Regions from separate parts of the Mesorhizobium sp. AD1-1 genome, predicted to be linked through region 1. Evidence: predicted binding sites of a transcription regulator. Region 1 holds the regulator's gene; each other region holds the start of a gene.
The links. The regulator LexA, encoded in region 1, represses DNA repair genes until DNA is damaged. The targets are predictions, from matches to a motif close to TGTTCNNNNTGTGTTCNG.

Region 1 (5,090 bases):
CATGGCCGATATCAGGCAGAAGGACTACGTGCGCGACGGCTGGAACATCACCGGCGACACCTTCACGCAGGACGAGGACGGCTTCTTCCATTTCGCCGCGCGCTCCGACGATATGATCGTCAGCGCCGGCTACAACATTGCCGGCCCCGAGGTCGAGGCCGCACTTCTGTCACATCCCGACGTCGCCGAATGCGCGGTGATCGGCGCCGAGGACGCCGAGCGCGGCCAGATCGTCGAGGCGCATGTCGTGCTGGTGCAGGGCGTGGCGCCTGACGCATTGACGACCAAGCGCCTGCAGGACCATGTCAAGGCGACGATCGCGCCCTACAAATACCCGCGATCGGTGAAATTCATTGCTGCTTTGCCCAAGACCCAGACCGGCAAGATCCAGCGCTTCCGGCTGCGCACGGAGAAAGTCAATTGAGCGAGCCCTACGATCCGGCGTCCGAAGGCGCACAGATGTCGTTCAACGAGCGCATGTCGTACAGCGACTATCTGCACCTGGAGAAAGTGCTGGAGGCGCAGACGCCGCTGTCGTCGGCGCATGACGAGATGCTGTTCATCATCCAGCACCAGACCTCGGAACTGTGGATGAAGCTCGCTTTGCACGAGATTGGCGCCGCGATCCGCTCGATCCGCGCCGACCGGCTCGAGCCGAGCTTCAAGATGCTGTCGCGAGTCGCGCGCATCTTCGAGCAGCTGAACAATGCCTGGGATGTGCTGCGGACGATGACGCCCAGCGAATATACCGAGTTTCGCGACGCGCTCGGCCAGTCCTCGGGTTTTCAGTCCTGGCAGTATCGCGCCATCGAGTTCATGGCCGGCAACCGCAACCTGGCCATGCTCGGCCCTCACAAGCATCGGCCTGACCTCAGCGGAAAGCTGGAAGCCATTCTGGCCGAGCCATCGCTCTACGACGAAGCGCTGCTGCTTTTGGCGCGCAACGGATTCGACATCGGTGCCGATGCCAGGCGCACGGACTGGCGTGAGACGCGAACCGAGAATGAAGAGGTCCTGGTCGCCTGGCAGACTATCTACCGCGATCCGCAGCGCTACTGGATGTTCTACGAACTGGCCGAGAAGCTGGTCGACTTCGAGGATTATTTCCGCCGCTGGCGCTTCAACCACGTCACCACGGTGGAGCGCATCATCGGTCTGAAGCGCGGCACCGGCGGCACGTCGGGTGCTTCGTATCTGAAGAAAATGCTCGAGGTCGTGCTGTTTCCGGAGCTGTGGACGGTCCGCACCCGGCTCTGACATCATCGAAATGAGAACAGGCTCACTGAAGGGACGCTCTGTGGCGGGAACCCTTCGCGAACAACCGGGGACTGACCATGAGTGGAATTCCTGATCTCGCCGCAGTCGAAGCGATGGATGCCACGGATCCGCTGCGGGCCATGCGCGACCGTTTCATTCTGCCGGAGGGGGTGATCTATCTCGACGGCAATTCACTGGGGGCAGCATCTCATGCCGTTTTCGGCGAGCTGCAGCAGGCGGCGACGCAGGAATGGGCCCGAGATCTTATCCGAGCCTGGAACACGGCCGGATGGTTCGAGATGCCGATCGAACTCGGTGACCAGCTCGGACGCCTGATAGGAGCCGCGGCCGGCCAGACCGTCGTCTGCGACACGACATCGACCAACATCTACAAGGTGCTGCACGCAGCGATGGAGATGCGGCCCGGCCGGTCAGCCATCGTCGCCGAAGGTGACAGTTTTCCCACCGACCTGTACATCGCCGAAGGCGTGGCCTCGACCCGGGATGGCGTCCTGCTGCGCCTCGCGGGCGTCGACGCGCCGACCATCGAAGAGCTAATCGACGAAAACGTCGCGGTGGTGCTGGTCAACCACGTCAATTACAAATCGGGTGAACTGCGCGACATGGCGGCGCTGACGCGCAGGGCTCATGCGGCCGGAGCGCTGATCGTCTGGGATCTCTGCCACACCGCCGGCGCCCTGCCCGTCGAGCTCGATCAGGCAAATGCCGATTTCGCTGTCGGCTGCACGTACAAGTACCTCAACGGCGGTCCGGGCGCGCCGGCCTTCATCTATGCCGCACAGCGCCACCACGGCGATATCAGCCAGCCGCTCAGCGGCTGGTGGGGCCATGCGCGGCCCTTTGCCTTCGAACGGGGTTATGTTGCCGGCGCCGGCATCCGCCGTTTTCTGTGCGGTACGCAACCGGTCCTGTCGATGCGGGCGCTCAAAGGCGCGCTTGCCATCTGGAGCGACGTCGACATGGCGGCATTGCGAAAGAAGAGCGTCGCGCAGACAGAACTGTTCATCCAGCTCGTCGAAGCCAAGTGCGGCGCCTACGGTCTCGCGCTGGAGACTACCCGCGACGCGACCAGGCGCGGCAGCCAGGTGTCGTTCCTTCACGACCATGGCTATCAAATCATGCGGGCGCTGATCGAGCGCGGGGTGATCGGTGACTTCCGCGCACCGTCGACCATCCGTTTCGGCTTCACGCCGCTCTATGTCAGCTACAAGGATGTGTGGCTGGCGGTTGAGGTTCTGGAAGACATTCTGCGCACGGGTGCATGGAAGGACCAGCGTTTCGCCGTCAAGGAAGCCGTTACCTGACGCACCGATCCCGGCGATCCGCCGTCGCTGCCCTCACTGCCTGGCAAATGACGGAGAGCTGAATTTCCAGCCAAAATGCCCAACTGACGTTGGCGTTTTGGCTCCGTTTCGTTCACGGCCAACGAACGTCCCGAAGGTTGCAATCGCTCCTTGTCGAGGTCGATCGACAGATAATGCCAAGCTTTGGTAGGGGATAAGCCACAGGTCATTAACCATAACAATTTCAATGTGAGCAGGCGCATTGCCGAAGGTGGCGCCCGTCGATCGTAACCCGCTGGCAAGCGCCAAATAATTTCAGCAGCCTTAACAAATTCATTAAACTTTAAACGGTTGCAGAACACAACTGGAACAGATAGTGTTTGTTCTGGGTTTGTTTTTCGATTCTGGTTTCAGGGAACCTGGGGGCCGCCATGCTGACACGCAAGCAACATGAACTGCTGATGTTCATCCATGAACGCCTGAAGGAGAGCGGCATTCCGCCATCCTTCGACGAGATGAAGGAGGCGCTCGACCTTGCCTCCAAATCCGGGATTCATCGGCTGATCACGGCCCTTGAGGAGCGCGGCTTTATCCGCCGGCTGCCCAATCGGGCCCGCGCGCTGGAAGTGCTGCGGCTGCCGGACTCCATCGCGCCAGGCCTCAATGCGGCAAAGAAGTTTTCGCCAAGCGTCATCCAGGGCAGTCTTGGTCAGGGTGGTGCTCTTGGCCGGCAGATCAAGCCGGCGCCTTCGCGGATGCCTTCGCCCGGCAATGACGACGATGCGGTCTCTGCCGTTTCGATCCCGGTCATGGGTCGCATCGCCGCCGGCGTGCCGATCGATGCCATCCAACATCAGACGCATTCGATTTCGGTGCCGCCGGACATGATCATGGGCGGCGCGCACTATGCACTGGAGGTCAAGGGCGATTCGATGATCGAGGCCGGCATCTTCGACGGCGACACCGTTATCATCCGTAACGCCGACACGGCCAGCCCCGGCGAGATCATCGTGGCGCTGGTCGATGAAGAGGAAGCGACGCTGAAGCGGTTCCGCCGCAAGGGCGCCTCGATTGCCCTCGAAGCCGCCAATCCAGCCTATGAGACACGGATTTTCGGGCCGGACAGGGTCAAGGTGCAAGGCAAGCTCGTCGGCCTGATCCGTCGCTACTGAGACGGCTGTGGGTTGACCACTGGCTTCTCGGGTTTCTTGAAGGGTGCCAGCCCCCTCGCCTCGCGAGAGTATCTGCGTTGCGTGTGCCAGGGCCGATATGGGCTGTCCACCGCGAAGCTGATCGTCGCCGGCGTGGTCGCCGATTGGCGATCGAAGAAGACCGCGGCACTGCCTTTGCGAGCCAGTTGCCGCTTGGTGATGACGAGAACCAGCGGGTTGTGACAGGCGTCATAGGCGGTGGCGTCGTTGACGACGATCAGCTCGGCGAAGCCGCAGGCTTTCCAGGTGTCCTTGCGGTCCTCGACATAGGCAATGATCGCACCGGACATGTGCCTGGCCACGCAAACGCCTGAGGAGCAATAGAACGGCGATCCCGGCGGTAGCTCAACGGCATCCGCGACGTCGAATTGCCCATCGCTGTTGTCGAACACTTCCGGAACGACGATGGTTTCCGATGTCAGCGCGCGTTTCCAGTTGTCGACGGTGAATTCGTTCGGCCGTTGCCGGCTGACGGCAAGCTCACCGCCACCGATCGGCAACGCCACCAGCCGGGCGTCTTCCGAGATCAGCACATCGGGCGTGCGCGTATCCGAGACGGTCAGCAAGCCTGCCAACGCGAATGGCAGAGCCGCGAGCCGCAGCCATGTCGTCGCCATCGTCGCGATGACCAGGGCAATGGCCACCAGCAGGACCGACTGCTGCGAAATCAACCCGACCCCATCGACAGGCGAACGCTCGGAGATCCAGCCCGATATGGCGATCATCATCGTCAGGCCCTTGCCCATCAGGTAGAGAGCTGGCCAATCCAATCCGAAAGGCATCAGCAGCGCGCTGGCGACGGCCAGGAACATGACGACGGTGACGATCGGCATAACCGCGAGATTGGCGAACAGGCTGAGCGGCGACACACGCTGAAAATGCCAGATGGCAAACAGCGTCGTGGCGCTGCCGGCGATGATCGAGGTCATGGCCAGACCAATTGCCGCCAGCAGGAATTTTCGTGTCAGGAACCCGGGCAAGGATCGCTTCGGCGGCGGCGGTCTTGCTTTTCCCGCGCGGTGATCCGCCCAGCCGGCATAAGCGCCGACCAGAGCCGCAGTCGCGGCGAACGACATCTGAAAACTCGGGCCGACCACCTCATGCGGCGACACCACGATGACGGCGATCGCCGAGATCGCCAGATTGCGCATGGTGAGTGCTGCTCGATCGAACAGAACTGCAATCAGCATCACTGCCAGCATGATGAAGCTGCGCTCGGCGGCGACGACGATACCTGAGATGACGAGGTAGGCTGCGATCGAGAACAGTGCGGCGGCAGCGGCATACTTCTTGACCGGGCGACGCGCGGAAAGATCGG
Region 2 (5,090 bases), on a different contig from region 1:
GAGGCATGGCCTGCTTGCGGCGCATGGGCGCCATGCCCATTTCCGGTTTGACTTGGGGTTGGGAAAGGGCAAGAAAAGTCCCCAACGACAGAGCAACACCCTTGAAGTCTGGAGAAGAAAATGTCCGCTTCCATCGTCATTGCCAGTGCGGCGCGCACGCCGGTCGGCTCCTTCAACGGCGCTTTCGCCGCCACCCCGGCGCATGAGCTCGGCGCCGTCGTCATCACGGAATTGCTGTCGCGTGCCGGCGTCGAACCAGGCGAGGTCGACGAGGTCATCCTCGGCCAGGTGCTGACCGCCGCGCAAGGCCAGAACCCGGCCCGCCAGGCATCGATCAATGCCGGCCTGCCCAAGGAAACCACCGCCTGGGGCCTCAATCAGGTTTGCGGCTCGGGCCTGCGCGCCATCGCGCTCGGCATGCAGCAGATCGCCATCGGCGATGCCAAGGTGATCGTCGCCGGAGGCCAGGAATCGATGTCGCTTTCGACGCATGCCCAGCACCTGCGCGCCGGCGTCAAGATGGGCGACTTCAAGCTGATCGACACCATGATCAAGGACGGGCTGTGGGACGCCTTCAACGGTTACCACATGGGCAACACAGCCGAAAACGTCGCGCGTCAGTTCCAGATCACCCGCGAAGACCAGGACCAGTTCGCGCTCGCCTCGCAAAACAAGGCCGAGGCCGCGCAGAAGGCCGGCAAGTTCAAGGACGAGATCGTCGCCGTCACCATCAAGGGCAAGAAGGGCGACACCATCGTCGACCAGGACGAATACATCCGCCACGGCGCCACGATCGACGCCATGACCAAGCTGAAACCGGCTTTCGACAAGGACGGCACGGTGACCGCCGCCAACGCCTCCGGCATCAATGACGGCGCCGCCGGCGCGCTGCTGATGAGCGAAGCGGAAGCGGTGAGGCGCGGCATCACCCCGCTGGCGCGCATCGTGTCCTGGGCAACCGCCGGCGTCGATCCGCAGATCATGGGCACCGGACCCATTCCCGCCTCGCGCAAGGCCTTGGAAAAGGCCGGCTGGTCGGTCGGCGATCTCGACCTGGTCGAGGCCAACGAAGCCTTTGCGGCGCAGGCCTGCGCCGTCAACAAGGACATGGGCTGGGATCCCTCGATCGTCAACGTCAATGGCGGCGCCATCGCCATCGGCCATCCGATCGGTGCGTCCGGCGCTCGCGTCTTCAACACGCTGGTCTTCGAAATGCGCCGGCGCGGCGCCAAGAAGGGTCTCGCTACCCTGTGCATCGGCGGCGGCATGGGCGTCGCCATGTGTGTCGAAGCACTCTGAAGAAAGTCACTAAACGGGCGGCGTGCATGCATGTCGCCCAAAAGTGCGCAGCGGTTTTGGGAACACCGACATGCATAAAACCAAACAGCTGAAGCGCATCGCCTGAACCTACTTCAGCGCGACGCGCTTTAGCCGCCCGTTCTGTATCCAGTGCCTGCCAAGCCCGACAACAGGGCGATATCAAAAAAGGGGAAATGCATGACCAAGGTAGCAATCGTCACAGGCGGATCGCGCGGCATCGGCGCGGCGATCTCGATCGCATTGAAGACCGTCGGCTATTCGGTTGCGGCGAACTATGCCGGCAATGATGCCGCAGCGGCGAAATTCAAGGCTGAGACCGGCATTCCGGTCTACAAATGGTCGGTCGCCGACTATGATGCCTGCGCCGCCGGCATCAAGCAGGTCGAGGCCGATCTCGGCCCGGTCTCGGTGCTGGTCAACAATGCCGGCATCACCCGCGACGCCATGTTCCACAAGATCACGCGCGAGCAGTGGAAAGAGGTCATCGACACCAACCTGTCCGGCGTCTTCAACATGACGCATCCGCTGTGGAGCGGGATGCGCGACCGCAAGTTCGGCCGCATCATCACCATCTCCTCGATCAACGGCCAGAAGGGCCAGGCCGGCCAGGTTAACTATTCCGCCGCCAAGGCCGGCGATATCGGTTTCAGCAAGGCTCTCGCCCAAGAGGGGGCGCGCGCCGGCATCACGGTCAACGTCATCTGTCCCGGCTATATCGCCACCGAGATGGTCAAGGCGATCGACGAGAAGGTGCTCAACGAGCGCATCATTCCCCAGATTCCTGTCGGCCGCCTCGGTGAGCCCGAGGAAATCGCGCGCTGCGTCGTCTTCCTCGCATCCGAAGATGCCGGCTTCATCACCGGCTCGACCATTACGGCCAATGGCGGCCAGTATTTCGCCTGACGACGGCGATGTAGGCGCAGAGATCGACGGGCCGGCGCGCCGGCCCGTTTTCGTTGGCGCCATGGTCCTTCGAAGTGACAGCACGGCTGCTGACCCAATCCGGCACGCAGAGGTTAACAGCGGCCCGGCCGGCCTGTGCGAAACCTGCTTCCAAGCCTGTGGATTCTCGGTGGATAAGCTGTTCACAACACAAGATATTGGGGTGAACAAAACGGGAAAATTCCGCTATCGCTGATTCGTCGCCGATTCGTTCCGGCTTTGAGCTGAACGTTAACGACGACAGCCGGAATCGCCTGCTAGTTGCTTAACGCGGATTAAGAAAGATCAACAATTTCATAACCTTGGTCGAGGCATGCCAAGCCACTGTGATCGTTTATCGACAAAGGTTAATGGCAATGCCCTCTTAGCACGAAACGGGCCAGTTCAGCGATTCAGCATGTGGTGCGTGTCGTGGTCGCGAAATCCACATATAGCCGTGAACAAAAGCTGAATCTGCAGGAGTCACTGATTCGTCGCCGATTCGTTCCAGACTCGTTCTATCCGTTAATCCGCATCTGATTGAGAGCTTGACAGAACCACCTTCTAGCCGCCGACGGAACATTCCGCTTTCGCTTCGCGCCCGAAATCCCTATGTGTCGCCTGTCATACGCGCCCATTTGAGGCACGCTCCCGACAACCAGAGGCCAGAAGCCTTATCTCCAGGTCCCGGAAGCCTTATTCTAGGTTGATGAACATCCAGCCCAAACACACTGAGCCGCTGATCCTGTCGGGCCGCGACGTGACCGCCGTGCTCGGGCCGACCAACACCGGCAAGACCCATCTCGCCATCGAGCGCATGGTGGCGCATGAGAGTGGAATCATCGGCCTGCCGCTCAGGCTTCTGGCGCGCGAGGTCTACGCCCGCGTCTGCGAAAAGGTCGGCGCCCACAAGGTTGCGCTGATTACCGGCGAGGAAAAGATCCAGCCACCGGGCGCCAAATATTCGGTCTGCACCGTCGAGGCCATGCCGCGCGAGACCGACGCCGCCTTCGTCGCCATCGACGAGGTGCAGCTCGCCGGCGACCTCGAGCGCGGCCACATCTTCACCGATCGCATCCTGCACCTGCGCGGCCGCCAGGAAACGCTGCTGCTGGGCGCCGCCACCATGCAAAGTATCCTGCAGCGCCTGCTGAGGGGTGTCTCGGTGGTGACGCGGCCGAGGCTGTCGCATCTTGCCTATGCCGGCTCCAAGAAGCTGACCCGCCTGCCGCGGCGCACGGCGATCGTCGCCTTTTCCGCCGACGAGGTCTACGCCATCGCCGAGTTGATCCGCCGCCAGCAGGGCGGTGCCGCCGTCGTGCTCGGCGCGCTCTCGCCGCGCACCCGCAACGCCCAGGTGGCGCTGTTCCAGTCCGGCGATGTCGACTACCTCATCGCCACCGATGCCATCGGCATGGGTCTCAACCTCGATCTCGACCACGTCGCCTTCGCCCAGAATCGCAAGTTCGACGGCTTCCAGTACCGCAATCTGACGGCGGCCGAGCTTGGCCAGATCGCCGGCCGCGCCGGCCGGCATCTGCGCGACGGCACGTTCGGTGTCACCGGCCAGGTCGACCCGCTGGACGAGGATCTGATCAAGAAGATCGAAGGCCACGACTTCGACCCGGTGAAGGTGCTGCAATGGCGCACCGCACATTTCGACTTTGCCAGCCTCAACGCGCTGAAGCGCTCGATCGAAACCAACGCCCCGGTCGAGGGACTGACACGGGCATTGCCTGCCGTCGATGCACAGGCGCTCGAGCATCTGTCGCGCGACGAGGACATCCGCGCACTCACCACCAATGCCAAGCGCGTGGCGCTGCTGTGGGAAGCCTGCGCGCTGCCCGACTACCGCAGGATCGCGCCGGCCCAACATGCCGACCTCATTGCCTCGATCTACACGGACCTCGCACGCCACGGCCATGTCGACGAGAATTACATGGCCGAGCAGGTGCGCCGCGCCGACACAACAGAGGGCGACATTGATACGCTCTCGCATCGCATTGCCCAGATCCGCACCTGGACATTCGTCTCGAACCGGCCCGGCTGGCTGGCCGATCAGGCACACTGGCAGGAAAAGACGCGCGAAATCGAAGACAGATTGTCGGATGCGCTGCATGAGCGGTTGACGAAACGCTTCGTAGACCGCAGGACTTCCGTCCTCATGCGGCGCCTTAGAGAAAATACCATGCCTGAAGCCGAAATTAGTTCTACCGGAACCGTCCTTGTCGAAGGCCACCATGTCGGCGAGCTGCAAGGGTTCCGCTTCACCGCCGACCAGACCGCCGGCGGCGAAGACGCCAAGGCGGTGCGCACCGCTGCCCAGAAGGCGCTGGCCGCCGAGTTCGAGGCGCGCGCCGAACGCTTCGGCGCCTCGGCCAATGGCGATATCGCGCTCGGGTCGGATGGCACGCTGCGCTGGATCGGTGCGCCGATCGGCACGCTTGTATCAGGCGAAGACGCGCTGAAGCCGCGGCTGGTGCTGCTGGCCGACGAACAGCTGACCGGCCCGGCGCGCGACAAGGTCGCCGCGCGTGCCGAGCGTTTCGTCAATTTCCAGATCGAGTCGCTGCTGAAGCCGCTGGTCGACTTGAAAAATGCCGACCAGATTTCCGGCATCGGCCGTGGCATCGCCTTCCAGCTGGTCGAGAATTTCGGCCTCATCAACCGCCGCGACATCGCCGAGGAGATGAAGTCGCTCGACCAGGAAGGCCGCGCAGCCCTTCGCCGGCTTGGCGTGCGCTTCGGCGCCTACCATGTCTTCGTGCCGGCGCTGATCAAGCCGGCGCCTGCCGGGCTGGTGACGCTGCTGTGGGCGCTGAAGAACGACGGCAAGGACAAGCCAGGTT
Region 3 (5,090 bases), on a different contig from region 1:
GCCGCAGGCGGCGCGGTCGCGCGCCTCGAGCGATGTTTTCAGGTCGGCCGCGCTCCAGCCGCCGTCGCCGACACGCTTGAGCGAGCCGACCATCGAACGCACCTGGTTGTGCAGGAACGAGCGCGCCGAAGCCCTGACCTCGATCATGTCGCCTTGTCGGCTCACATCGAGCCGTTCCAGCGTCCTGATCGGGCTGTTGGCCTGGCACTGGGTCGAGCGGAAGGTGGTAAAGTCATGCCGTCCGAGCAGGACCTTTGCCGCTTCGTGCATGGCGCCGGCGTCGAGCCGCTTCGGCACCCACCACACCTTGCCCTTGTCGAGCGCGGCCGGCGCGCGGCGGTTCAGGATGCGGTAGAGATAGTGGCGGCCAATGGCCGAGAAGCGGGCGTCGAAACTGTCGGAGACCACCGTCGCTTTCAGGATGGCGATGCGCGCCCCGGCCGCCTGCAGATGGGCGTTGACGGCATCGCGCACCTTGTCGCTCGGCCACGCCTTGACGAGGTCGACATGCGCCACCTGCGCAGTCGCATGCACGCCGGCATCGGTGCGGCCGGCGGCGCGCAGCCTGATCGCTTCGCCGCAGAATTTTTCGATCGCCTGTTCGATCGCCTGCTGCACCGAAGGCTGATCCGCCTGGTGCTGCCAGCCGGCAAACAGGCTGCCGTCATATTCGATGTCGAGGCGAAAACGCGGCATTTGCGGCTAGAGCTCTCGCCTCGAGCAATTCCAGGAAAAGTGTGAAACGGTTTTCCGTTCGGAATTGCGTTAAAACAAAGAGGAGAACAGTTCGCCGTTTCCGTGAAAACGGCTGACTGTTCTACGCGGCGAGAGCGGTGAAGGCGGAGGCGTAGACCAGCCTGCCTGCTTCTGGCGCGTCACCCCAGGCCAGCGCCTGCAGCGCTTCGCCCTGGTATTCGCTTTCGAAGTTCTCGGCACGCGTGTGGCTATAGCCGAAACGCCCGTAATAGGTGGGGTCGCCCAGCACCACGGCCAGCGTCTCACCACCATCCTTGAGGCGGATATGCGCCTCGCGGATCAGCGCGCCGCCAATGCCGCTGCCATGGAACGAGGGCTCCACCGCCAGCGGCGCCAGCGCTACGGCCGCGAAGGTCTTGCCGCCATTCTGGACGAACAGCCGCGAAAACAGGATATGGCCGACCACCTGGCCGTCCTCTTCCGCAACCAGCTCGGCAACCGCGTCGCCGCCGGTCACCAGCGCGTCGACCAGACCGGCCTCCGCCTGCTGGCCGAAAGCGTGTTCCTCGACGAGGCGGATGGCCTCGCGATCCCGCGGCGTTGCCGCGCGTATCGACATCATGCTCATGAGAATTTCAGTCCTTTTTCGATCTTGGCCCCGCGCAGGAATTCCGACGCGGCAGCGGGCTTTCCGCCCGCCCGTTGAACTTCGACCAGCCTGATCGCGCCTGCCCCGCAGGCGACCGTCAGCCGGTCATCGAGAATTCCTCCCGACTCGCCCAAATCTTCCGAAGGCGACAGGCCTTGCGACAGCGTCGAGCGAAGCAGTTTCAGCCGCTCCTGGCGGCCGCCAATTCCTATCTCCGACCAGGCGCCTGGAAAGGGCGACAGGCCACGAATATGATTGTGGACCTCACTTGCCGAGCGAGTCCAGTCCACGCGAGTCTCGGATTTATCGATTTTCTTGGCGTAGGTCACCCCATCCACAGCTTGTGTGGTGAATGTCAGGGTGTTCCCTTCCAACCGCGCCAGCGCTTCCACCATCAAGGCAGCACCGACACTCATCAACCGATCATGCAGATCGCCGGCTGTCATATCGGGTTCGATGGCGCACTTTTCAACCAGCCCGACCGGACCGGTGTCCAGGCCCTCTTCCATGCGCATCACCATCATGCCGCTTTCCAGGTCACCGGCCATGATGGCGCGCTGGATGGGGGCGGCGCCGCGCCAGCGCGGCAGAAGCGACGCATGGCCGTTGACGCAGCCGAGCCGGGTTGCCTCTAGAACCGCCTTCGGCAGCAGCAAGCCATAGGCGACGACCACCGCCACATCGGCCTGCAAGGCGCGAAAAGCGGCCTGTTCGGCCTCGCCTTTGAGCGAAACCGGCGTCCGCACCTCGATGCCCAGTCGCTCCGCCTCGCGCTGCACCGGCGACAGCGTCAGCTCCAGCCCGCGTCGTCCGGCAGCGCGCGGCGGCTGGGTATAGACGACTGATATCTCATGGCCAGCCTCGGCGATCGCGCGCAAGGTCGGCACCGAAAACTCCGGCGTACCCATGAAGATGACGCGAAGGGGCATTTTTTCTTCTGGTATCCTGTCTTCTTGCTCGCGCAGTGTGCCGGCTCAGGCATCCGCTTCAAACGGGTTTACGAGCTTCAGGTCAAGGCCGTCGAAGTCGCGGGACGACCGTCGCGCTATCTTTCCGCTTCGATCTTCTCCATGATTTCCGCGTATTCATCGCCAATTGCGCTTTCAGATACGAAAGCCGAGCGAATTGCAGCCCACGCCGAGAGGCTCGACTCCTCTCGGGCCGGCCTCTCCGCAACTATGCCTTTGCGCAGAAGGCCGATGGCCTTGTCCGAGACGCTCTGGCCGACCTCGCGCGCCGCCAGTTCGATCTCGCGCTTCAAAGGCTCAGGAATGTCCCTGATCAGCATGTCGACCGTCGGCATCTCCATTTGGTGGCAATCCTGCCGACAATAGGCCTGGAGGGGACTCCCGTACCTTATCCCGCGAGCTTGCCCGGCGCCTTGTCCCTGGCGAGCTTCTTGAATTTCTTTACCACCATGTCGCGCTTCAGCTTCGAGATGTGATCGATGAACAGGACGCCATTGAGGTGGTCGATCTCGTGTTGCAGGCAGGTCGCCATCAACCCCTCGGCCTCTATCTCCTGCAATTTGCCGTCGCGGTCGAGATATTTGACCCGCACGGCGGCGGGGCGTTCGACCTCGGCGTAATAATCCGGGATCGACAGGCAGCCTTCCTCATAGACGGAGCGCGCGTCGGCGCTCTCCAGGATTTCCGGATTGATGAAGACATGCGGCGCCGGCGTCTCGTCTTCCTTGGCGAGATCGATCACCAGCAAGCGCAGCGGCTCGCCGATCTGGATTGCCGCCAGCCCGATGCCCGGCGCATCATACATGGTCGCCAGCATGTCGTCGGCTAATTTGCGCAAAGGCGCGTCGACACGCTCTACGGGCTTGGAAACCTGGCGCAGGATGGGGTCGGGAAGGATGATGAGCGGCTTGATCGGCATGGCGTTCCACCTAAGACCTCCAGCGAAACGCGTCAACCGGTTGGCATCAGGCGCGTTCACGTTTTGATCTGTGCTATCGCGGCGAATCGTCTATGCTGTCCACATGAATGATTTGAGCACCATCCTTTCGGAGCCTGTCGCCCGGCTTGGCGCCACAACGATCACGCTCGGCCATGCGCTGGCCTTCGGCGTTTTGCTGTTTCTGGCCCTGTTCGTGGCGCTGGTCATTGCGTTGTGGCGGTCGGCCAAGGCGCGCGCCGTGGCGGCCGCGGAAGCCGCCGATCATGCCCGCGATGCGGAAGTGCGGATGGCCGGCATTCTGCAAAGCCAGGCCGAAATGCAGGGCCGCATGGGCGCCATTGCGGAAGTGTTCGGCGCACGGCAGGCGGAGCTGACGCAATCGATCGGCCAGCGCCTCGACGCCATGACCGGCCGGCTCGGTCAGACCATGACCGAGCAGACCAAATCCACGCATGAGAGCCTGGCCAAATTGCAGGAACGGCTGGCGATCATCGACGTCGCGCAAGGCAACATCCAGTCGCTCGCCGGCCAGGTCGTGCAATTGCAGGCGATCCTCTCGAACAAGCAGACGCGCGGCGCGTTCGGCCAGTCGCGCATGGAGGCGATCGTTGCCGACGGCCTGCCGCACGGTGCCTATGAGTTCCAGGCGACGCTGTCGAACGGCAGCCGGCCCGACTGCCTGGTGAAGATGCCGAACGGCGCGCCGTCGCTGGCCATCGATGCAAAATTTCCGCTGGAAGCCTGGAACGCCATCCGCGCCGCCGATGGCGCCGATCTGCAGAAGGCAGCTTCGCAGGCCTTCCGCCGCGACATCGAGATCCATGTCCGCGATATCTCGGAAAAATACCTGATCCAGGGCGAGACGCAGGACACTGCCTTCATGTTCGTGCCGTCGGAATCGGTGTTCGCCGAGATCCACGAGAATTTCGAGGCGATCGTGCACAAGGCGCACCGTGCGCGCGTCGTCATCGTCTCGCCGTCGCTGCTGATGCTGTCGATCCAGGTCATCCAGGCGATCCTCAAGGATGCCCGCATGCGCGAACAGGCGCACCTGATCCAGGGCGAGGTCATCCGGCTGATGGAGGATGTTGCGCGTGTCGATGAGCGGGTGCGCAAGCTGCAGGTGCATTTCGGCCAGTCGGCCAAGGACATCGACGACATACTGGTTTCGACGTCGAAGGTCACCAAGCGCGGCCAGAAGATCGAGGCGCTGGAATTCGGCGCGCAGCCCGACGGCGATGCCGCCGTAGACGCCGCGTCACGGGGTCCCGCCGCCAAGGTCGATACCGGCGCGCGCGTTGCCGATTCGAAAACCGGGCAGCTCAGGCTGAGGGTCGTCGAAGGCGACGATTGAGGCGCGGTGCCGGACCGGCGCTACTGCTCCTCCAACGTGGTCATGCCCTGAAATTCAGGCAGCCAGTGCAGCGCCGAGCGGTGCCATTTCTGCTGTGTCGGGATCAAATCCTGGCGCTGCCGCGCGGTCCCCACGCGAATTCCATAGACCTTCGGACCATCTCCGACAGACGTGGCGTAAAGATGCGAACCGCAGTCGGCGCAAAAGGCCTGGGTGCGCTTGGCGCCGCTCGCCACGATCTTGATGTAGATTTTCGGCGTGCCCTTGGTGATGCGATAGTTGCTTTCCGGCGCCGGAACCGTAAGGCGAAAAGCCGTGCCGGTCAGTTGCTGGCAATCCGTGCAGTGGCAGATCGTGGTCTTTTCCGGATCGACCTCCGCCTCGTAGGTGATGGCGCCACAATGACAGCCGCCGTCTATTCTCATCTTCGTTCCTCCAAAGCCCCTTCAATCTAGCGGCGCAAGGCCGTGAGGCAATGGCACG

Region 2: the regulator LexA is predicted to act here: its motif matches at 2,745-2,762, upstream of LB519_RS03610 (helicase-related protein).
Region 3: the regulator LexA is predicted to act here: its motif matches at 3,286-3,303, upstream of LB519_RS18475 (DNA recombination protein RmuC).

Annotation. Positions count from the first base shown of each region.
Region 1 is NZ_JAIUGP010000003.1:44,762-49,851, forward strand. Features, by position in the region: gene LB519_RS06860 (AMP-binding protein) at 1-424, shown strand, start outside; gene kynA (tryptophan 2,3-dioxygenase) at 421-1,257, shown strand; gene kynU (kynureninase) at 1,335-2,582, shown strand; gene lexA (transcriptional repressor LexA) at 2,993-3,733, shown strand; gene LB519_RS06880 (ComEC/Rec2 family competence protein) at 3,727-5,090, opposite strand, start outside.
Region 2 is NZ_JAIUGP010000002.1:22,293-27,382, forward strand. Features, by position in the region: gene LB519_RS03600 (acetyl-CoA C-acetyltransferase) at 121-1,299, shown strand; gene phbB (acetoacetyl-CoA reductase) at 1,498-2,223, shown strand; gene LB519_RS03610 (helicase-related protein) at 2,951-5,090, shown strand, end outside.
Region 3 is NZ_JAIUGP010000009.1:162,402-167,491, forward strand. Features, by position in the region: gene truA (tRNA pseudouridine(38-40) synthase TruA) at 1-696, opposite strand, end outside; gene LB519_RS18455 (GNAT family N-acetyltransferase) at 818-1,324, opposite strand; gene fmt (methionyl-tRNA formyltransferase) at 1,321-2,274, opposite strand; gene LB519_RS18465 (hypothetical protein) at 2,391-2,654, opposite strand; gene def (peptide deformylase) at 2,702-3,232, opposite strand; gene LB519_RS18475 (DNA recombination protein RmuC) at 3,336-4,607, shown strand; gene LB519_RS18480 (GFA family protein) at 4,628-5,032, opposite strand.